DNA from 4 places in the Streptomyces sp. SL06 genome. Region 4 is predicted to be linked to each of the others. Evidence: riboswitches for the same ligand, from Rfam matches in the RefSeq annotation. Region 4 holds a riboswitch; each other region holds the start of a gene.
What was found. A riboswitch is a leader RNA that binds a small molecule or an ion and turns the genes downstream of it on or off. The one in region 4 is predicted to bind cyclic di-AMP.
Positions count from the first base shown of each region.

Region 1: linked by a shared signal. The riboswitch ahead of AC4IHM_RS17745 (M23 family metallopeptidase) and the one ahead of AC4IHM_RS13345 (transglycosylase SLT domain-containing protein) in region 4 are both predicted to bind cyclic di-AMP.
Region 2: linked by a shared signal. The riboswitch ahead of AC4IHM_RS07730 (M23 family metallopeptidase) and the one ahead of AC4IHM_RS13345 (transglycosylase SLT domain-containing protein) in region 4 are both predicted to bind cyclic di-AMP.
Region 3: linked by a shared signal. The riboswitch ahead of AC4IHM_RS28650 (C40 family peptidase) and the one ahead of AC4IHM_RS13345 (transglycosylase SLT domain-containing protein) in region 4 are both predicted to bind cyclic di-AMP.

Region 1 is NZ_JBSYOT010000002.1:3,868,076-3,873,481, forward strand. It holds gene AC4IHM_RS17730 (dihydrofolate reductase family protein) at 1-420, shown strand, start outside; tRNA gene AC4IHM_RS17735 (tRNA-Met) at 437-510, shown strand; gene AC4IHM_RS17740 (PP2C family protein-serine/threonine phosphatase) at 710-1,960, shown strand; cyclic di-AMP (ydaO/yuaA leader) riboswitch at 2,154-2,311, shown strand; gene AC4IHM_RS17745 (M23 family metallopeptidase) at 2,322-3,356, shown strand; gene AC4IHM_RS17750 (aldo/keto reductase) at 3,504-4,448, shown strand; gene AC4IHM_RS17755 (PrsW family intramembrane metalloprotease) at 4,483-5,406, opposite strand, start outside.
Region 2 is NZ_JBSYOT010000002.1:1,721,159-1,726,564, reverse strand. It holds gene AC4IHM_RS07740 (M16 family metallopeptidase) at 1-1,053, shown strand, start outside; gene AC4IHM_RS07735 (M16 family metallopeptidase) at 1,050-2,438, shown strand; cyclic di-AMP (ydaO/yuaA leader) riboswitch at 2,630-2,794, shown strand; gene AC4IHM_RS07730 (M23 family metallopeptidase) at 2,807-3,571, shown strand; gene AC4IHM_RS07725 (GntR family transcriptional regulator) at 3,776-4,471, shown strand; gene AC4IHM_RS07720 (HPr family phosphocarrier protein) at 4,652-4,933, opposite strand; gene AC4IHM_RS07715 (bifunctional acetate--CoA ligase family protein/GNAT family N-acetyltransferase) at 5,133-5,406, shown strand, end outside.
Region 3 is NZ_JBSYOT010000002.1:6,225,547-6,230,952, reverse strand. It holds gene AC4IHM_RS28655 (alpha/beta hydrolase) at 1-1,444, opposite strand, end outside; cyclic di-AMP (ydaO/yuaA leader) riboswitch at 1,964-2,108, shown strand; gene AC4IHM_RS28650 (C40 family peptidase) at 2,112-2,585, shown strand; gene AC4IHM_RS28645 (ATP-binding protein) at 2,663-3,172, opposite strand; gene AC4IHM_RS28640 (helix-turn-helix domain-containing protein) at 3,386-4,246, shown strand; gene AC4IHM_RS28635 (DUF397 domain-containing protein) at 4,256-4,498, shown strand; gene AC4IHM_RS28630 (8-amino-7-oxononanoate synthase) at 4,542-5,406, opposite strand, start outside.
Region 4 is NZ_JBSYOT010000002.1:2,937,230-2,942,635, reverse strand. It holds gene AC4IHM_RS13355 (GNAT family N-acetyltransferase) at 1-990, opposite strand, end outside; gene AC4IHM_RS13350 (HAD family hydrolase) at 1,210-2,019, shown strand; gene AC4IHM_RS13345 (transglycosylase SLT domain-containing protein) at 2,061-2,555, opposite strand; cyclic di-AMP (ydaO/yuaA leader) riboswitch at 2,560-2,725, opposite strand; gene AC4IHM_RS13340 (polyprenyl synthetase family protein) at 3,386-4,396, shown strand; partial or broken gene AC4IHM_RS13335 (LolA family protein) at 4,643-5,406, shown strand, end outside.

The DNA of each region.
Region 1 (5,406 bases), 930 kb from region 4:
GCGTTCAGCGTGGGGGCGGTCGTGGTCGCCGCCGACGGGAGCGAGCTGGCGCGGGGGCACTCGCGGGAGGGCGGTGATCCGGTCGTGCACGCCGAGGAGGCCGCGCTCGCGAAGACCGATCCCCGCGACGCCCGGCTCGCGGACGCCACCGTGTACAGCAGCCTGGAGCCCTGCGCCCGCCGCGCCTCCCGGCCCGCCCCCTGCGCCCGGCTGATCCTCGACGCCGGGGTGCGCCGCGTGGTCACCGCCTGGCGGGAGCCGGACACCTTCGTGCCGGGGGCCGACGGCGGCGGGGTGCTCTCCGCCGGGGGCGCCGCCGTCGTCGTACTGCCGGAGTTCGAGGAGCGGGCGAAGGCGCCGAACCGCCATCTGGGGGGGCGGGGAGATACGGATGTGCATTCCACCCCGGGGATGACGTAGAATGGAGACACAACGGCGCGGGGTGGAGCAGCTCGGTAGCTCGCTGGGCTCATAACCCAGAGGTCGCAGGTTCAAATCCTGTCCCCGCTACTGAAGGCCGAGGGCCGGAATCCTTGAGGATTCCGGCCCTCGGTGCGTTCCCGGCCCTTTCGCCCGTGGAGTCGGCGTCATCCGATCGGCACACGCGGCTCGCCCCCCGGCCCCGCTGCGGCAAACCTGGAGTACGGGACGGCAGGCGAGCGGCGTGGACGTGCGCGGTGGCGGGAGACGAGTGGTGCGGCCAGGTGACGTGGACGACGAGGGACCGTACGCCGGGTCCGGCGGCGGACTCCCCGGCGATCCCGTGCCCGCCCCGGGCCCCGGCGACGAGGTGCGGCTCCGCCCGCCCGGCCGGCCACCGTGGTCGTGGCGGTCCACGTACGGGCGGGCCCTGGCCCGCGCGCTCCCCGTGGTGCTGGTCGTCGTCGCCATCGTGTACGACCTGTTCACCCCGAGATACATCACCGCGGGCCCCTTCTACACCGCCGCACCCCTGGTCGCCGCCCCCGTCTACTCGCGCCGCGGTACGGCGATCACCGGTGCCACGGTGGTCGTCGCGGTCATCGCCCTGCAGCTCGGCAAGGGCGTCTTCCACTACGTCGACTCCCTCACCCAGGTGATCACCATCGCGACCGTCGCCGTCCTCGCCGTCCTGGTGAACGGCCTGGTCCGCCGCACCGACGAACGCCTCGTCTCGGTCCGTGAGATCGCCGAGGCCGCCCAGCACGCCGTGCTGCCCGAGCCCGCCGAGCGGATCGCCGGTCTCGAGATCGCCGCCCGCTACGAGGCCGCGCAGGCCGACGCCTTCATCGGCGGCGACCTGTACGCGGTGCAGGACAGCGCGCGCGGCGTCCGGCTCATCGTCGGGGACGTGCGGGGCAAGGGCATGGGTGCGGTCGCCGCCGTCGCCGTCGTGATCGGCGCCTTCCGGGAGGCCGCCGAGCAGGAGGCGACGCTGGAGGCGGTGGCACAGCGCCTGGAGCGGGCGCTGGCACGTGAGGACACCCGGCGCGACGAACTGGACGCCGCCGAGGGGTTCATCACCGCCGTCCTCGTCGAACTCCCGCACGGCGAGGGGATCGTCCGCGTCGTCAACCGCGGCCACCCGCCGCCCCTGCTGCTGTACGCCGACGGCACCCTGGGCCCGCTGCCGGTCCGGGAGTCGGCGCTGCCGCTGGGCATGGGCGACCTGGGCGTGTGGCCCGACCGGGCCGAGGAGGCCGCCTTCCCCGCCGGGGCCACGCTGCTGCTGTACACCGACGGGCTGTCGGAAGCCCGCAACGCCCGGGGGGAGTTCTACGATCCGCAGACGCGGCTGGCGGGCCGCGTCTTCCGTCATCCGATGACGCTGCTCGACACCCTCGCCGAGGATGTCCGCCTGCATTCCGGGGGCGGCATGACGGACGACATGGCGCTGCTCGCCGTACGCCGCCCCGGGAGCGACGATCCCGATCATCGTCACGAGCCGTCACGGAGTGAACTCCCTCCGCATAACAACTGACGTACCGTCAGAAGAAAACGGCGTGACGGGGAATACTCACGCCGGGCCAACTCGCCCGGTTTTCACCGGTCATGGGGGGTACGTGTGGCACGTTTCTGTTAATGATCAAGAGGAACGGCTGGAATCCGAGCCCCGCGTCTATTAACGTTCGATAACGCAGCGCGGTCGTCCCAGCCGTCACAGAAGGCGGCTCCGTGCGCACACGCCGAATCCCGCAAGGGAACCGGGGAACCACCACATTGGGGTGAATCGGGCGTATGGCGCCGTGGAGACACGGTCGGCACACGCGCGTAGGAGACCTTCCTGCTCCGAACCCGTCAGCTAACCCGGTAGGCGGAAGGAAGGAAAGGAGTGCGCCCACGTGGCGTCCAACAGGCCTGCCCCAGAGGCCCCGTTCGTGCCCGGAGGGCACGACACCGACACCTTCGGCCATGACGGACACCGCACCGAAGAGGGCCCCTGGGAAGAGTGGAATCCCACCGCGGAGTCCATCCGTCCGGTGCGCGGCCGGCACCGCGTCGCCAAGCAGCGCGGCGGGCTCGCGCGCAGCTCCACCGTTCTCGGTGTCGGTGTCATAGCCGCTGTCGGAGCGGGCGGCATGGCCAGCGCGCAGACCGGCAAGCCGCCGGTGTCGATCTCCATCCCCGACCTGCCGAACGTCGGCTCGCTCATCTCCGACGACGATCCGGAGCCGGAGGGCTCGGCCACCCCGCTCAGCAGCATCGGCGTGACCGCCACCGACACCGCGGACGGCACCGACGCCACCGACGCCGGTGAGACGCTGCGGGCCCGGATCATGGCGCAGGCCGAGCAGCAGCAGGCCCAGGTCGAGACCAAGGCCGCCGCCCAGGCCGTCGCCGTCGCCGAGAAGACGGCCACGGAGGCCGCCGCCAAGGCGGAGAAGGAGGCCGAGGCCAAGGCCGCCGCCGCCAAGAAGAAGGCGGAGGAGGAGGCCGCGAAGAAGGCCGAGGCCGAGCGGCTCGCGCAGCTGGCCAAGGAGTACACGCTGCCGACCTCCGCGTACACGATCTCCTCCACCTTCGGCCAGGCCGGCGCCTACTGGTCCTCCGGCTACCACACCGGCCTCGACTTCGCCGCCCCCACGGGCACCCTGCTCAAGGCGGTGCACAGCGGCACGATCACGTCGGCCGGCTGGGACGGGTCGTACGGCTACAAGACCGTGCTCACCCTCGACGACGGCACCGAACTCTGGTACGCCCACCAGTCCTCCATCAACGTCAGCGTCGGCCAGCAGGTCACCACCGGTGATGTCATCGGCCGCGTCGGCGCCACCGGCAATGTCACGGGTGCCCACCTCCACCTGGAGGTCCACCCGGACGGCGGCTCCGGCATCGACCCGATGGCATGGCTGCAGAGCAAGGGCCTCGCTCCCTGAGCCGCGGCGTTCCGCGCTCCCGCTGATCCCCGGCGGTCCTGACGGCAACCCCCCGAACGTCAGGGCTGCCGGTTCACGGTTCACGGTTCGCGGAATTTTCGCGTGTCCCCGGAATGATCGGATCCGGGGCGGTTGTTGACGCGTTACATGACTTCTCTGCGCAAGCTAGGCTCCTCCGACCTGGAGATCTTCCCCCTCGCCCTCGGCGGCAACGTCTTCGGCTGGACCGCCGACCGGGACCAGTCCTTCGCCGTCCTGGACGCCTACACGGCGGCCGGCGGCAACTTCGTCGACAGCGCCGACCTCTACTCCGCCTGGGTCGACGGCAACAGCGGCGGCGAGTCCGAGACCGTCATCGGCGAGTGGCTCGCCTCCCGCGGCAACCGCGGCGATGTCGTCGTCGCCACCAAGGTCGGCCTGCACCCCGACTACCAGGGCCTGTCCGCCGCGAACATCAAGGCGGCGGCCGACGCCTCGCTGCGCCGCCTGGGCACCGACCACATCGACCTCTACTACACCCACGCCGACAGGCCCGAGGTACCGGTGGAGGAGATCATCGGCGCGCTCGACGAGCTGGTGAAGGCGGGCAAGGTACGGCACATCGCCGCCTCCAACATCTCCGCCGAACGGCTCGCACAGTCCCTGGAGTTCTCCGAGCGCGAGGGCCTCGCCCGGTACGTCGCCCTCCAGCCCGAGTACAACCTGGTCTCACGCGACACGTACGAGGGCGAGCTGCGCGACCTCGCCGAGCGGGCGGGACTGGCCGCCGTGCCGTACTACTCCCTCGCGTCCGGCTTCCTCACCGGCAAGTACCGCTCCGGCGCGGCCGTCGACAGCCCGCGGGCGGGCGGTGCCGCGAAGCACCTGGAGACCGAGCGCGGCCGGCGCGTGCTCGCCGCCCTGGACGAGGTCGCCGAGGCCCACGACGCCCCCGTCGCCACGGTCGCCCTGGCCTGGCTGGCCGCGCAGCCGACGGTGGTCGCGCCGATCGCGTCCGCGCGCACGGTGGAGCAGCTGCCTGCGCTGCTCGGCGTGGCGGAGCTGCGTCTCACGGACGACGAGGTCGCGAAGCTGACGGAGGCCTCGGCCTGAGCCACCGCCGCGCCCGCCCGCGCCGGGGCGGGCGCTACGGCCGGTCGGGCGGGAAGTACGGGGCGTACGGCGCCGGGCGGGTGCTCCCGTACGGCGCGTACGACCACTGCGGCGGCGCGTACGACGGGTACGGCCCGTGCGGGTGGGCCGCCTGTGGTGCGGCCGTCTGCGGCAGGGGCGGTGCCGTCGCTCGGGCCGCGTAGTCCAGGGCCGGGCGCGCCACGTCCCGCCGCCGCCACAGGGCGTCCAGCAGTTCCCCCTCCCGTACGGCGTAGTCGGCGCCCGCCCCGCCCCGGTGCCCGCGCCGCCGCAGGAAGGCCAGCGAGGTGGCGCACGCCTCGTACCGCGCCACCTCCCGTGCCGCCTTCTTCCCGGCGTGCCGGCGGGCGTGCTGCCGGGCGATGCGGCGGGCCCGCATCGAGCCGAGCGCGTACGGCTCCGCCGGCGTCAGCCAACCGGCCAGGACGTAGACGGGCAGCTCGGCCCGCACGGTGCGCAGCTCGCGCTGCCGGGTCCAGATCACCAGCCAGGTCAGCAGGCCGAAGGACGGCACCATGAACGCCGCGTAGACGGCGAAGAAGCCGTACTCGCCGAATGCCGCCGAGCCGTTCCACAGGGCGTGCATGCCCATCGCGAGCAGCAGGCCGGACAGCGGGAGCAGGGCGCGGCGCAGCCGGTGGCGGCCGGCCGAGAGCGCGGCGACGCCGAAGCCGATGCCGGTGAGCACCGTGAAGAGCGGATGCGCGAACGGGGACATCACGATGCGGACGAAGAAGGTCGCCGCGGTGACGGAGGTGATGCCGCTGTCGCCGGTGAGCTGGTCGGTGCCGAAGGCGGTGCCCAGGTAGAGGATGTTCTCGGTGAAGGCGAAGCCGGTGGCGGTGACCCCGGCGACGACCACGCCGTCGACGACGCCGGTGAAGTCCCGTCTGCGGAAGAGGAAGACCAGGAGGACGGC
Region 2 (5,406 bases), 1.2 Mb from region 4:
GAGACCATGCCCGCCCACCAGCTGGAGCTGGCCCTCTGGCTGGAGGCCGACCGCATGGGCTCCCTGCTGTCCGCCCTCGACGACGAGTCGATGGAGAACCAGCGGGACGTTGTCAAGAACGAACGCCGCCAGCGCTACGACAACGTGCCCTACGGCACGGCCTTCGAGAAGCTGACCGCGCTCGCCTACCCGGAGGGGCACCCCTACCACCACACGCCGATCGGCTCGATGGCCGACCTGGACGCGGCGACGCTGGAGGACGCGCGCGCCTTCTTCCGCACCTACTACGCGCCGAACAACGCGGTGCTGTCGGTCGTCGGCGACATCGACCCCGAGCAGACGCTCGCCTGGATCGAGAAGTACTTCGGCTCCATCGCCTCGCACGACGGCAAGCCCGCCCCGCGGGACGGCTCGCTGCCCGACATCATGGGCGAGGAGCTGCGCGAGATCGTCGAGGAGGAGGTCCCGGCCCGCGCCCTGACGGCGGCCTACCGCCTCCCGGAGGACGGCACGCGCGCGTGCGACGCCGCCGACCTGGCCCTCACCGTCCTGGGCGGCGGCGAGTCGTCCCGCCTGTACAACCGGCTCGTACGCCGTGACCGCACGGCCGTCGCCGCCGGGTTCGGCCTGCTGCGGCTCGCCGGGGCGCCCTCCCTGGGCTGGCTGGACGTGAAGACCTCCGGCGACGTTGAGGTTCCGGTCATCGAGACCGCCATCGACGAGGAGCTGGCCCGGTTCGCCGAGGAGGGCCCCACGGCCGAGGAGATGGAGCGCGCCCAGGCCCAGTTGGAGCGCGAGTGGCTGGACCGCCTGGGCACGGTCGCCGGCCGCGCCGACGAACTGTGCAGGTTCGCCGTCCTGTTCGGCGACCCGCAGCTCGCCCTGACCGCCGTGCGGCGGGTGCTCGACGTGACGGCCGAGGAGGTCCAGGAGGTCGCCAAGGCCCGCCTGCGTCCCGACAACCGCGCGGTGCTCGTCTACGAGCCCACCGCACCCGCCGACGACACCGACACCGAAGACGCCACCGACGAGAACGAGGAGGCGGCCAAGTGACCCAGCTCGCCACCATGGAATTCCACGCCCGGCCGCAGGCCGGCGAGCCCAGGCCGTGGGCGTTCCCGGCACCCGAGCGCGGCAGCCTCGGCAACGGCCTCACCGTGCTGCGCTGCCACCGCCCGGGGCAGCAGGTCGTCGCCGTCGAGGTGCTCCTCGATGCGCCGTTGGACGCCGAGCCGGCCGGTCTCGACGGCGTCGCCACGATCATGGCGCGTGCCTTCTCCGAGGGCACCGACAAGCACTCCGCCGAGGAGTTCGCCGCCGAACTGGAGCGGTGCGGAGCCACCCTGGACGCGCACGCCGACCACCCCGGCGTCCGGCTGAGCCTGGAGGTGCCCGCCTCGCGCCTCGCCAAGGCGCTCGGCCTGGTCGCCGACGCGCTCAGGGCGCCCGCCTTCGCGGACAGCGAGATCGAACGCCTGGTGCGCAACCGGCTCGACGAGATCCCGCACGAGCTGGCCAACCCCGCCCGCCGCGCGGCCAAGGAACTCTACAAGCAGTTGTTCCCGGCGGACACGCGCCTGTCGCGCCCGCGCCAGGGCACCGAGGAGTCGGTCGCCGCGATCGACTCGGCCGCCGTACGCGCCTTCTACGAGAGGCATGTCCGCCCCGCCACGGCCACCGCCGTGGTCGTCGGCGACCTCACCGGCGTCGACCTCGACGCGCTGCTCGGCGACACGCTGGGCGCGTGGACCGGCTCCACGGCCGAGCCGCGTCCCGTCCCCCCGGTGACCGCCGACGACACCGGACGGGTCGTCGTCGTGGACCGTCCCGGCGCCGTTCAGACGCAGTTGCTGATCGGCCGTATCGGCGCCGACCGCCACGACCGCGTGTGGCCCGCGCAGGTGCTCGGCACCTACTGCCTCGGCGGCACCCTCACCTCCCGCCTGGACCGCGTCCTGCGCGAGGAGAAGGGCTACACCTACGGTGTGCGGGCCTTCGGGCAGGTCCTGCGTTCCGCGCCGGACGGCACGGGCGCCGCCATGCTCGCCATCAGCGGCTCCGTCGACACCCCCAACACCGGTCCCGCCCTTGAGGACCTGTGGACGGTGCTGCGCAGGCTCGCCGCGGAAGGGCTCACCGACGCCGAGCGCGACGTGGCCGTGCAGAACCTGGTGGGCGTGGCGCCGCTGAAGTACGAGACGGCGGCGGCCGTGGCCGGCACGCTGGCCGACCAGGTCGAGCAGCACCTGCCCGACGACTACCAGGCCGCCCTCTACCGCCAACTCGCCTCCACGGGCACCGTGGAAGCCACGGCGGCGGTCGTGAACGCCTTCCCGGTGGACCGCCTGGTGACGGTCCTCGTCGGCGACGCGGCACAGATCAAGGAGCCCGTCGAGGCCCTCGGCATCGGTGAGGTCACCGTGGTGGCGGCCGAGTAGCGGCACGCGCGCGTGGCGGCTCTGGTGACCGGAGTGTCATCAGAGCCGCCCTTTGTCTGAATTGGTGAAGAAGGTGGCTGTCTGCCCTGTGGCGTGCACTACAAAAGCCGTGTTGCGTTTGAGGATTGAAGACAGCCGCGTTTAGCGTCGTCCGGGCTGTTCGTCAGGCAGTGCGCCGCGTCCGCGGCACCGGACAGTCATCGCCGAGTCCCCGTACGGCGCGAGCCAGGGGAGCCGGGGACCCATCGCAGTCCCTGGGGTGAATCGGACACCCGCGCGCGCAGCGAGGGTGCCCGTAGGAGACCTTCCTGCTCCGAACCCGTCAGCTAACCCGGTAGGCGAGAGGGAAGGAAAGGACCAGCCTCCACATGGCGTTCACGCGCGCCGCCGGCAAGCACCGCCGCCCTGGCCGGACGCACCGCACCACCGCCCGCGCGGCGGGAGTCGCGGCCCTCGCCACCACCGGCGTCGTCGGCACCCTCGCCGCTCCGGCGCTCGCCGCCGAGCCCGAGATGGAGCAGAGCGGACTCACCCCGGTCGTCACCATCGGCGGCTCCCTGGCCGAAGAGATCGACGCCCAGGCCGTCGCCCAGAAGCGGGCCGCCGCGGACGCCGCCGCGCGTGAGGCGGCCCAGGAGGCCGCACGCGAGCGCGCGGCCGAGGCGGCCAAGGAGGCGCGTGCGGCCAAGGAGCGCGCCGCCCGCGCGGCGGAGCGCAAGCGCCTCAACACCTTCGTGGCGCCCATCACCGCCTCCTACGTCTCCACCGCCTACCGGGCCGGCAGCTCCCTGTGGTCCTCCGGCAGTCACACCGGCATCGACTTCCACGCCTCCACCGGCACCTCCGTGCACGCGGTCGGCGTCGGCACCGTCGTCGAGGCCGGCTGGGGCGGGGCGTACGGCAACCAGGTCGTGATCAGGATGCACGACGGCACGTACACGCAGTACGGCCACCTGTCGTCCATCGGGGTCTCCGTCGGCCAGGCGGTCGACCCCGGTCAGCGGATCGGCCTGTCCGGCGCCACCGGCAACGTCACCGGAGCGCATCTGCACTTCGAGGCCCGTACGAGCCCCGAGTACGGCTCGGACATCGACCCCGTCGCCTATCTCCGTTCCCACGGTGTGAGCGTCTGACGACGGACAGTGCGGCACCCGAAAGCCCCGGCTTCCCGAGCCGGGGTTTTCCCGATTTCGCCGGCCCGGCCCGTCCGGCGTGGCACTGTCCAAAAAATATCCATGAAATCGGCCCCGCCGTCGGAATATCCGCTTGATTGGCTTAGAGTCGCTGAACACGCGTCAATCGTCGACGTTTCACGGGGATTAAGGCGGAGGTCGAGCATGCGTATTCCCGCGCACGCGGTGTGTACGGCGATCCGGGACGACATCGTCGTCGGCGTCCACGGACGCGGGAGCCGGCTCACCGAGGAACTCCTCGCCCGCCGCTACGGCGTCTCCCGCGTCCCTGTCCGCGAGGCCCTGCGCACCCTGGAGGCCGAGGGGTTCGTGGTCACCCGGCGGCACGCGGGCGCGTGCGTCGCGGAGCCGACCGAGCAGGAGGCCGCCGACCTGCTGGAGACGCGCGCGCTCCTGGAGCCCCTCGGCGCCTCCCGGGCCGCCCGGCGCCGCACCGAGGCCCACCTCAAGGTGCTGCGCGGGCTGGTCAGGCTGGGGCAGGAGCGGGCCAGGCAGGGCGCCGACGAGGATCTGCGTGCCCTGGGCGGCTGGTTCCACGAGACCCTCGCCCAGGCCGCCGGCAGCCCCTCGCTGACGGCGTTGCTGACCCAGCTGCGCCACAAGATCGCCTGGATGTACGTCGTGGACGCGCCGGCCGGACCGGTGGAGTACTGGGCGGAGCACGGCGCGATCGTCGACGCGGTGGCCCGGGGCGACAGCGAGCGCGCGCGGGCGCTCATGACGCTGCACAACGAGCGGTCGGCGCCGGCGCACCGGCTGCGCTTCGCCGCCGGCGGCGGACGGGCCGAGCGTGTGAGGAACTCGCAACGTGCCGTAAACACAGCGAGCGTGCGCCATTAACACGGGCGCCGTATACAAAGAGAGAGAAATTCGAGGGGCTTTTTTCTGCTGCCCTGATTCGGTGTCCGCGACCTGTTGTGCGATGCCGATGATCTGTTGCCCGTAAAGGGTGAAGCGGAAAGAGAAAGCGAAAGGCCCGCCCGGTGGGTGTCCGGGCGGGCCTTTCGTCTGCGTTGTCCGTCAGACGGTCTCGGGAAGCTCCTCGAGCCCTTCGGCGACCAGCTTCGCCAGCCGGTCGAGGGCGGCGTCCGCGCCCTCGGCGTCGGAGGCGAGGACGATCTCCTCGCCGCCCTTCGCGCCGAGACCGAGCACGGCCAGCATGGAGGCCGCGTTGACGGGGGACCCGTCGGCCTTGGCGATCGTCACCGGGACGCCTGTGGCCGTGGCGGCTCGGACGAAGATGGAGGCGGGGCGGGCGTGGAGGCCCTCGGCCCAGCCGACGTTGACGCGGCGCTCAGCCATGTGATGCTGCCCTTCAGGTGTTCAGAGGGTTGAAGTTGTCTAGACCAGTCTTGTCTAGACCAGTTTCCCACATCGTGAAGCGTGCCGGGACGGCCGTGTGCCGTCCCGTGTGGTCGTCGGACCGCGGCCTCGGCCCGACCTTCCGTCCTCCACAGACTGCCTCGCGCCGTTGTCGTACGCGAGCCGTACTCTGGGGCCCATGCAGACCTCGTCGGACCGGCACGAGTACCCCGCCCACTGGGAGGCCGACGTGGTGCTGCGCGACGGCGGCACCGCGCGCGTCCGCCCCATCACCGTTGATGACGCCGAGCGCCTGGTCAGCTTCTACGAGCAGGTCTCCGACGAGTCGAAGTACTACCGCTTCTTCGCGCCGTATCCTCGCCTGTCCGCCAAGGACGTCCACCGCTTCACGCACCACGACTTTGTGGACCGGGTGGGACTCGCGGCCACGATCGGCGGCGAGTTCATCGCCA
Region 3 (5,406 bases), 3.3 Mb from region 4:
GCTGGTGCAGTTCGACGGCGCCGGCGTACGGGGTGGCCGCGTCCCGTTCGGACTGGACGATCAGCACCGGCGGAAGTCCCCTGCCGGTCTTCACGTCCACCGGGGTGCGCTGCTTGGCAGGCCAGGTGGCGCACGGCAGGTTCATCCAGGTGTTGGCCCAGGTCATGAACGGGTGGTCGCGGTGCAGCCGGATGCTGTCGCGGTCCCAGGTGCGCCAGTCGGTGGGCCACTTGGCGTCGGTGCACTCGACGGCCGTGTAGACGGCGTTGCCGTTCTCCTCGGCGGCGTTGCCCGCGGTGTCGGACAGGTCCGGGGAGGCCGCTTCGACGAGCGCCCGGGTGTCACCGGCGACGTACTCGCTGAAGATGGTCGCGGTCGGCACCCACGCGGAGTCGTAGTACGGGGCGCTCTGGAAGAAGGAGATCAGCTCGGCCGGGCCGACGACCCCGCCGAGCGGTGCCTTCTTCGCGGTGGCGCGCAGCTTGAGCCACTGCTCCTGGACCTTGGCGCGGGTGTCGCCGAGGTGGAAGGTCGCGTCGTTCTTCGCGACCCAGTCCTGCCAGTCCCGCCAGCGCTGCTCGAAGGCGATGTCCTGGCCCAGGTTGGCCTGGTACCAGATCTTGTCGCGGGAGGGGTTGACGACGCTGTCGACGACCATGCGGCGCACGTGGTCGGGGAAGAGGGTGCCGTAGACCGCGCCGAGGTAGGTGCCGTAGGAGACGCCGAGGTAGTTGAGCTTCTGCTCGCCGAGTGCGGCGCGGATGACGTTGAGGTCGCGCGCGGTGTTCGGCGTGGTCATGTGCGGGAGCATCTCGCCGCTGCGCTCCCGGCAGCCCTCGGCGTACTCGCGGGCGAGCTTGCGCTGGGCGCGCTTGTCGGCCTCGGAGTCGGGCACGGGGTCGGCCTTGGGCGCCTTGACGAACTCCTGGGGGTCGGCGCAGGAGATCGGGGCGGAGTTGCCGACGCCGCGCGGGTCGAAGCCGACGAAGTCGTACGCCTTGGCGGTGTTGGCCCACAGGGCGTTGTTTCCGGTCACGCGGGTGGGGAAGCGCAGGCCGGAGCCGCCCGGTCCGCCGGGGTTGTAGACGAGGGCGCCCTGGCGCTCGGACTTGGTGCCGGTGGCGGCGACGCGGTCGACGGCGAGCCTGATCTGCTTGCCGTACGGCTTGGCGTAGTCGAGCGGCACCGTGACGTAGCCGCACTGGATCGGCTTCGGCAGGTTCCAGTCGGCGGGGCAGTCCTGCCAGTCGACGCCGGCCCTCGCGGCGCGGGCGGCGGCGACGGCGGCGCCGTGGGCCTCGCGGTCGTGGCCGTACGCGTGAGCGGTGGCCGGTGCGGCGCCGGCGGCGGGCGCCGAGACGGTGCCGGCCACCAGCATGGCGGTGACCAGCGCCCCGGCCGAGCCGAACACCGTCGTCCTGCGCCGCAGTCTGCTCTTCCTCAAGGGGCCTCCCCCGTACGTGTTCGCGACAAGTACGGGGATCCTCTCGGCTGTGGGTTTCCTGAGAACAGGGCCAGTACTACTTCTTTGCCAACCCGATAAACGGAGAGGGGCGTTCGATCGGCGGGAACCCGGCCCCGGGGGACGGCCGTTGCCCGGATGCCGAAACGGACCAAAAGGCGTACCCCCTTTCGGTGTAGGAACACCTCCGATTCACGACCCGTCGAGGTTGCGCGATCCGCGCACCCCAGGAGCCGAACGAACCGCTTAACCGCTGGTCCGGGGGTCGCCGGCGTCCTCGACGGCGGTTCGAACGCGGGGGCGTCCACCCGAACGGCTGAGTGGTGAGTAACAACACAAAGGCCACGTTCCGTTGGGAATTTCCCATTCGGCGAGACAAGATCCGTGACTGACGACAAGCCCCCGCCACAGCGGCGGGGCGGTCCGGGCGGACGCCGAGTCCTGCCGCCGTCCGGACGCCGGGTCGACAGGAAGTGGATCGGCAGGAGTGGAGGACCCGAGCACGACGGGTCGCCGGAACGGTCATCTCCGCGAGAGAGGCACCGGGCCGCGCAGCCCTTGGGGTGAAGCCGCACTCGTGCGGCCGGGCAACTTCGCCAGCCCGAATCCGACAGGTCATCCTTCACAGGCGGCTGACGAAGGGTTGCGCATGTCCGCGCTCAATCGTGTCCCGTCCCTGATGGCTCGTGCCGGTACGGCCTCGGCCCTCACCCTCGCCGCGGTGGGCGGCTCCGTCGTGGTTCCCGGTCTCGCCTCCGAGGCGACCGCGGCGACCCATGCGACGAAGGCCCTCAAGATCGCGGCCTCCAAGAAGGGCGCCCCGTACGCGTGGGGCGCCACCGGACCGGGCAGGTTCGACTGCTCCGGGTTGACGCTCTACTCGTTCAAGAAGGCCGGCAAGCAACTGCCGCGCACCGCGGCCCAGCAGTACAACAAGACCCGCCACATCTCCGCCGGCAGCCGCAAGGCCGGGGACCTGGTGTTCTTCCACTCGGGCAGGAGTGTCTACCACGTCGGCATCTACGCCGGTCAGGGCAAGATCTGGCACGCCCCGAAGACCGGGGACGTGGTCCGGCTGCAGAAGATCTGGACGAGGAGCGTCTTGTACGGCCGGGTCAAGTAGCCCGCCCGCGGGGGTGAGGGCGTCCCGACGCGCCGTCACCCCTCGGTGCGGCACGCACGAAGGGTGCGGCCGGTGGCTCACCGGCCGGGCTCCTGACCCCCTTGCCCCACCGCCTGCCCCGCTCCCCGGCCCACGGCGGTGGCCGGCTCGGGGGGTGCCGGCCGGCCCGGCGGCGTCCAGGGCAGCTCGACGGAGATGGTCTTGCCGCCCTCGCGGGTGGGCCGGACTCGCAGCCTGCCGCCGCACTCCGCCGTCAGCCAGCGGATGATCACCATGCCCCGGCCGTTGTCCTGCTGGACGGCGGCCGGCAGGCGTTTGGGGAAGCGCGGATGGCTGTCGGTGACGCCGATGCGCAGTCGTTCGTCACGTTCGAGGACGAGGTCCACCGTGAAGGTGGGTGACTGTCCGAACGTGTGTTGGACGGCGTTGGTCGTCAGCTCGGAGACGATGAGCCGCACGGTTTCGGACACGTCGGTGTCCGCCGGCAGGCCCCACTCCACCAGTGTGCCGACCACGTAGGTACGCGCGGCGGCCACCGAAGCGGGATCGCTCGGCAGAGTGACGGATGCTTCCAGATGGTCTGCCATGGCGAGGTCGTCCCTTTCTCACGGGACCGCAGTCCGACACGGAGCGGATGGTTCGAGTACGGTCCCGGACTGGTGCTTCGCCGCCAGAGTGCCATCACCGGACCGTGAAGGGCGGCGATCCACCAAGATATGCATATATCTGTCGCTCGAAGCGGTGAACTCTGCGACGGCAGAGCGTATTTGGGCGGCTCATAAGGAGTAAGGGAGTGGCCCATGCAGCACGGCCCCGTGGTGCGCCGTCGGAAGCTGGGTGCGGAACTGCGCGCCCTGCGCACGTCCGCGGGCATCACCAGCGGTGAGGCGGCGCGGCTGGTGGGCTGGCACCAGTCGAAGGTCAGCCGGATCGAGACCGGGACGAGCGGCGCGAAACCGGACGACGTGCGGTCACTGCTCGACGCCTACGGCGTGGCCGACGAGCAGTTGCGGGAACTGCTGGTGATGCTGGCGGGCTCCGACGACCCGGGGGGCCGCAACCACTGGTGGCACGCCTATCGCGGGGTGCTGCCGCCGACGTACCGCGACTTCATCAGCCTGGAGTCCCAGGCGAGCGCGATGCGCACCCTCGAGACGACGGTCGTCCCCGGCCTTCTCCAGACACCGGAGTACGCCCGCGCGGTGACGCGGGCCGCGGTGGACGGGCTGCCGGAGGAACGGCTGGACACGCTGGTGGAGGTCCGGCTGGCCCGGCAGGACGTGCTGCGGGCAGACTCGCCGCTGAAGCTGAGCGCGGTCCTGGACGAGTCGGTGCTGCGCCGGGAGGTGGGCGGGCCCGGGGTCATGGCCCGTCAGCTGGGACGACTGGCCGAGGCCGCGCGGCTGCCCCACGTCCGGCTGCAGATCCTGCCGTTTGCCGCCGGGGCGCACATCGGTGTCACCGGCCCTTTCGTAATCTTCTCCTTCTTGAGCACTTCTGACTTGGACGTGGTGGTTCTCGACCACCTGACGAGTAGCTTGCACCTCGAACGGAAAGAAGACCTAGAGGCCTATACCGAGGCCTTCAACACCCTTCTGATCCATGCCCTTTCGCCCGAGGACTCGTTGGACTTCATTGCCGCGACCGCGGCAGGCGCGTAAGGAGGCACCATGTCAGGCACCGTGTCCACACGTCCCCCGAACATCCGGTCCGGCACCGATCTGCCCGGTGTGCGATGGCGGCGCAGCAGCTACAGCACCGGGGCGAACAACTGCGTGGAGACGGCGCGGCCGGCGGCCGGCCCCTGGGCCGGACTGCTCGCCGTGCGCGACTCCAAGGACCCGGCCGGACCCGCCCTGCTCTTCTCCCCCGGGAGTTGGGCGTCGTTCACCGCCACGATCCACCGGGACTGACCCCGGCGGGTCGCCGGGCGACGCACGACCGTGTCCCGCCGACTCATGGTCGCGTTTCGCCGATCACCCGCACAGCACGTTCGATCTGTTCCCCGGAGAGGTCCGCGCGAGCGGTCAGCCTGAGCCGTGAGATGCCGTCGGGCACGGAGGGAGGGCGGAAGCAGCCCACGGACAGGCCGGCCGCACTGCAGTCGGCCGCCCACCGTACGGCCCCCTCCGGGGAGGGGGCGCGCACCGAGACGACGGCGGCGTCCGGAGATACCGCCTCCAGGCCCGCAGCGGTCAGGCGCGCGTGCAGTTCGGCGGCGACGGCACGGGCCCGCGCCGCACGCTCCGGCTCACGGCGCAGCAGGGTGAGCGCCGCCAGGGCCGCGCCCGCCGCCGAGGGGGCGAGCCCGGTGTCGAAGATGAACGTCCGGGCCGCGTTGACCAGGTGGTCGATCACCCGGGCGGGGCCGAGCACGGCGCCGCCCTGACTGCCGAGCGACTTGGACAGCGTGACCGTCGCGACGACCTCCTCGCGGCCCGCCAGTCCCGCCGCGTGCGGGGCGCCCCGGCCGCCGTCGCCGAGGACACCGAGGCCGTGGGCGTCGTCGACGACCAGTCCCGCGCCGTGCTCCCGGCACACCTCGGCGAGTGCGGCCAGCGGCGCGGCGTCGCCGTCGACCGAGAAGACCGTGTCGGACACGGCGAGCGCGGGGCCCTCGTGCGTCGCCAGGGCCTTGCGCACGGCCTGCGGATCGGCGTGCGCCGCCACCTGGGTCGTGCCGCGGGCGAGCCGGCAGCCGTCGATCAGCGAGGCGTGGTTGCCCGCGTCCGAGACGACGAGGCAGCCGTGCGGCGCCAGCGTGGCGACCGCGGCGAGGTTGGCGGCGTAGCCGGAGGAGAGGACGAGCGCGGCCTCGAAA
Region 4 (5,406 bases):
GGCGCCCGCCCCCGGACGGGTCGCCGCGCCCTCGTACACGGGCAGTTCACCGGTCTTCAGGGAGTCCTTGTACTCCGCCGGGCCCCGCCCCATGTCCAGCATGCCGATGCCCTCGGCGGCCGCTGCCTCGGCCATGCGCAGATGCAGGACCAGACCCGGCGAGTACTTGGCGAAGTCCGGGTCGTACGCCGGGAACCAGCAGGCCAGCACGGTCGCCGAGCGCAGCCCGAAGTGGGCGGCCACCGGCCGGCCGGCGGCGTAGAGCACGGACAGCGTGCCCGCGCACTGCGGCGCCCGGGTCTCGGCGAGCCGCCCGACCAGCCGGGTGATCCACTCCTGTGCGAACCGGTCCCGGCGTCCCGTCCTGCGGTACTGCGCCGACTTCCACGCCATGAGCGTGCGCAGCGCGGCCGGATCGCGCTCGTCGAACACGAAGCGGACCTCCCCGGCCCGGCGGCCGAGCCTGCGCTCCTTGGCGAGGGTGGTCTTCAGGAACTTGGGGGACTGGGCGCGCAGTACGCTCTCGTACGCCTCGTACCCGTTGGCCACGTCGATGACGTAGGTGGCGTGCTCCTCGGCGGCGTGCGGCGCGAACAGGCTCTGCTCGGCCTCCAGGTTGTCGAAGGCGAAGCTCGACAGGGAGCAGGCCCGCAGCAGTTCGCGGGTGTCGGGGGCGAGGCCGGGGCACAGCACGGCGCCCTGGCAGTCCGACACCCCGAGCCCGATCGCCCGGCCGCGGCCCAGTAGTCCGTGCTCGTGCGGCAGGAAGCCGGCCGCCTCGCCGCCCTCGTACACCACCGCCACCCGTGCCCGCGGCCGTACCCGGCCCACGGCGTCGGTGAACTCCGGTTCCATGAACGGGTTGCGCGGCGCCGTCGACTTGGCGCGCAGCTCGCGCCAGTGCTCCCGCTCCCCCTCGCCCAGCTCCTGCGGCCTGAGCACACGCACACGTCCGCTGTTCAACCCGACCCCCCGATCAAGTCCCCCCATGGACAACAGGAAGGTACCTCCGGGGGCCGCCCGGCCGGTAGGTGGCGGAGCGTGTTGTCGCCAACCGGTGCACAGGCCCTCAACCGGGTTTAGCCGATGATGTGCCAGGTTTCGGACATGTTCGTACGTCCTTGAGCGCACTCGAACCAACTCGCCGCGTCCTCGCTCGGAAGCGGTCGCGGGTGAGTCGGACAGGTGCGGTGTCCGTATTCTCTGATCATGGACCGCACCGCATATTCACTCGTCGCCACCGATCTCGACGGCACGCTGCTCCGCGGCGACGACACCGTCTCCGACCGGTCGCTGGCCGCGCTGGCGCGGGCGGCCGGGGCCGGTGCGCGGCATCTGGTGGTGACGGGGCGGCCGGCGCCGCGGGTGCGTCCCCTGCTCGACGCCCTCGGCTGCACGGGGCTCGCGGTGTGCGGACAGGGCGCGCAGGTGTACGACGCCGGCGCGCACCGGATGCTGTGGTCGGTCACCCTGGACCGGGAACTGGCCGAGACCGCGCTCGGCAAGATCGAGGCCGAGGTGGGCCAGGTGCACGCCGCGGTCGACCAGGACGGCGTCGACGGCCTGACGCTCATCGAGCCGGAGTACCTGATGCCCCACCCGACGCTGCCCGCGGTGCGGGTCGAGCGGCGCGAGGAGTTGTGGCGCACGCCGATCAGCAAGGTGCTGCTGCGCCACCCCGACCTGACCGACGACGAGTTGGCGGTGACCGCGCGCGCGGTGGTCGGCTCCCTTGCGACGGTCACGATGTCGGGTCCCGGGACGGTGGAACTCCAGCCCTGCGGCATCACCAAGGCGACCGGCCTGGCGCTGGCCGCCGAGCACCTCGGGCTGAGCCGGCGGCGCACCATCGCCTTCGGGGACATGCCCAACGACATCCCCATGTTCGACTGGGCGGCGCACGGCGTCGCCATGGCCGGCGCCCACCCCGAACTCAAGGCGGTGGCCGACGAGGTCACCACGACGAACGAGGACGACGGCGTGGCCGTCGTCCTCGATCGGATCTTCGGTACTTCCTAGGCAGGCCGCGGTCTCACGTGCGGCCGGTGCGCGGGTACGGCTCAGTACGCGCTGAAGACGTTGTCCATCGAGCCGTAGCGGTCGGCCGCGTAGTTGCAGGCCGCGGTGATGTTGGCGACCGGGTCGTAGGGGTCCCAGGAGGTGCCCTCCACGTGGTACGCCTGGAAGGTCGGGTCGATCACCTGGAGCAGGCCCTTGGACGGGGTGCCGTTGACGGCGTTGATGTCCCAGTTGTTGATGGCGAGCGGGTTGCCGGACGACTCCCGCATGATGTTGCGGTGAATGCCCTCGTACGACCCGGGGATGCCGTGCTGGGCCATGATGTCGAGCGACTCGCGGATCCAGCCGTCGAGGGTGTTCGGGTACGTCGTCGCCACCGTGGCCGCGGCGGGGGTGGCGGCGGCCGGGGTGGCCGCGGACGCGCCGGTGGCGCCGATGAGCGGCAGGGCGAGCACCGCGGCACCGGTGCCGGCCACGGCGAGCCTGCGGGCGATGCGAGCGGTCCGGGCGGGACGGTTGTGACCGTTGGCAGACATGCGGAATCCCTCTCCTTACGCCTGCGAGGTGAGCTGTCGGGTTCGGGCGGGGAGGTGCCCGGCCGGGCCCTGACGGGCACGGCTTCACCCCGAGCCGCTCCGGTGGTGACCGGCGCGGCGACTTACCTGGGTCCCCCGCTCCTGCCTGCGAGTTTGTTGGATGGATGACAGTGCGTTCGGGCGGTGGCAGGATTCGGCGTCCGCCCGACAGGCCGGGAACGTATGCGAGAGCACATGTCCGGAACAAGTGCGGGAATCACCCGACACCCATGTTGACCTTGGTTTGGACTGTTTGGGGCACTTGATCCTTTGCGGGTGCCAAGGCTCAACTCGCTTGCGGGGCAAAGGCGGGGCACAGGTTGCGGCGGGGTTGCCCGCGGGCGGAACGGAGTGAGCCAACTCACGGGGCCCAACAAGCATGGCAAATCGGGCATTAGGTCTAAGTGTGAGCCAACCGCCCCCGGCCCGGGAATGCTTCGCCCGGCATCCCGTTCCGTTGTGCGGGCATGCGTTCGGAAGCGGGAGGGTGGGTGCGGACGCCGATGGGTGACGTTCTCGGAGTGCGGGCCGCTGGGGGGAGTGATGGGATCTTCGGTGGTGACGTCCGGCCCGCGCGCGCCCCGGCTCGCGGGCCCTCGAAAATATCGGCCAATATCTGCTCATATCACCTGATCAAAGGCATACCGCTCATGATCCGATACCGACCGGCCTGTAACGGCGGGCGCTAGCGGTGATCGAAACGTGACCGGATACGCTGACTTGAGTGGTGGCAGCGACCTATCGACATACCAGGTAATCGCCAGTGGACACCAGCAGACAGGAGACCCCTCGTGACCGTCGTCGGGCCGTTCGGGCTGAGCGTGCGGGACCAGGCTCTGGAAGCCGATGTCCAGGCCGGATTGGTTGCTGTCGAGGAAGGGTTGCTTGAGGCAACCAAAAGCGAGGTGCCCTTCATCACGGAGGCCGCCCAGCACCTGGTGCGCGCCGGCGGCAAACGGTTCCGTCCGCTGCTGGTGATGCTCGCGTCCCAGTTCGGCGACCCCTACGCCCCCGGGGTCGTGCCCGCGGCCGTGGTCGTGGAGCTGACCCACCTCGCCACGCTGTACCACGACGACGTGATGGACGAGGCCGCCGTGCGGCGCGGAGTGGCCAGCGCGAACACCCGCTGGGACAACTCGGTCGCGGTCCTCACCGGCGACTTCCTGTTCGCCCGCGCCTCGCAGATCCTCGCCGACCTCGGGCCCGAGGCGGTCCGCGTGCAGGCCCTCGCGTTCGAGCGGCTGGTCACCGGCCAGATCCTGGAGACGGCGGGACCCCAGGACGGGCGGGACCCGGTCGACCACTACCTGGACGTGCTGGGCGGCAAGACGGGCTCGCTGGTGGCGGTCGCCTGCCGGTTCGGCGCGATGATGTCCGGCGCCGACGAGACGGTCGTGAGCGTGCTGACCCAGTACGGCGAGCGGCTCGGCGTCGCCTTCCAGCTCGCGGACGACGTACTGGACATCGCCTCCGACTCCCACGAGTCGGGCAAGACACCCGGCACCGACCTGCGCGAGGGCATCCCCACCCTGCCGGTGCTGCGGCTGCGCGAGCGGGCGGACCGGCTGGGGCTCGCCGAGGACATCGCCCTGTGCGAGCTGCTCGACTCCGACCTGAGCGACGACGCGCGGCTCGCACAGGCGCTGCGCCTGCTGCGCGCCCACCCCGCGCTGGAGCAGGCGCGGCGGGACACCGTCCGGTACGCCAGGGACGCTCGGGCGGCGCTGGCCCCGCTCAAGGAGTGCGAGTCGAAGAACGCCCTGGTGGAACTGTGCGACGCCGTGGTGCACCGGGCCGGCTGAGCGCGCCCCGGTGCCGGACGGCGTACCCGACCCCTACGGGCCGGGGGAGCCGCCGCCGCTCTGTGTCATCCCGCAGGAGTACGCGGAGTTGAGCCCGGGGTCTGACGCTTCCGCACGGCCGATTTGGTCAGATGGACACCAGGGGAAAACACCAGTCCTCACCGATTCGGGTGAGAATGGCGGCTCACGGGTGGACGAGTGCGAAGTCGCGAGACAGCCGCCGCCGACGACGGAGGTAAGGCACACATGGCACCGATCGATTCCGACGACAACACGACCGCCGTGCGGGACGAGGACCCGCGGACCGGACGGAGCAGGGCCGCGCGGTACGTCGTCCCGGTCGCGGTGATGGGAGTGGCGGCCGCGACGATCGGGCTCGTCCCCGCGCTCGCCGACTCCGGCGATCCCGACCTGCCGAAGGTCACTGCGGAGCAACTCATCCAGAAGATCGCCGAGTCGGACGTCCAGCAGCTGTCCGGCACGGTCCGCATCAGCACGGACCTGGGCCTGCCGAACCTCGGCGGCCTGGAGAGCGGCCTGCTCTCCGGGATGTCCGGCGGACCGGGCTCGGGCGGGGACGAGGACGGCTCCGCCGCCGACCCGTCGGCCAGGCTCACCGAGCTGGTGTCCGGCACCCACACCCTGCGCGTCGCGGCCGACGGCCCCGACCGGCAGAAGCTCTCGCTGCTGGAGAACGCCGCCGAGTACAGCCTGATCCACAACGGCAAGGACGTTCTGGGGCTACGACAGCGGGTCCAACGAGGTCTACCACTCCACCGTCTCCGACAGCGCCGAGCGGCCGGGGAAGGACCTGCCGGCCACCCCGAAGGACCTCGCCGCCCAGGCGCTCGAAGCGGTCGACGACACCACGTCCGTGACCGTGGACGGCACCGCGCAGGTCGCCGGCCGGGACGCGTACAAGCTGGTCGTCAAGCCCAGGCAGGCCGGATCCACGGTCGGCTCGATCACCGTGGCCGTGGACGCCGAGACCGGCACGCCGCTGAAGTTCA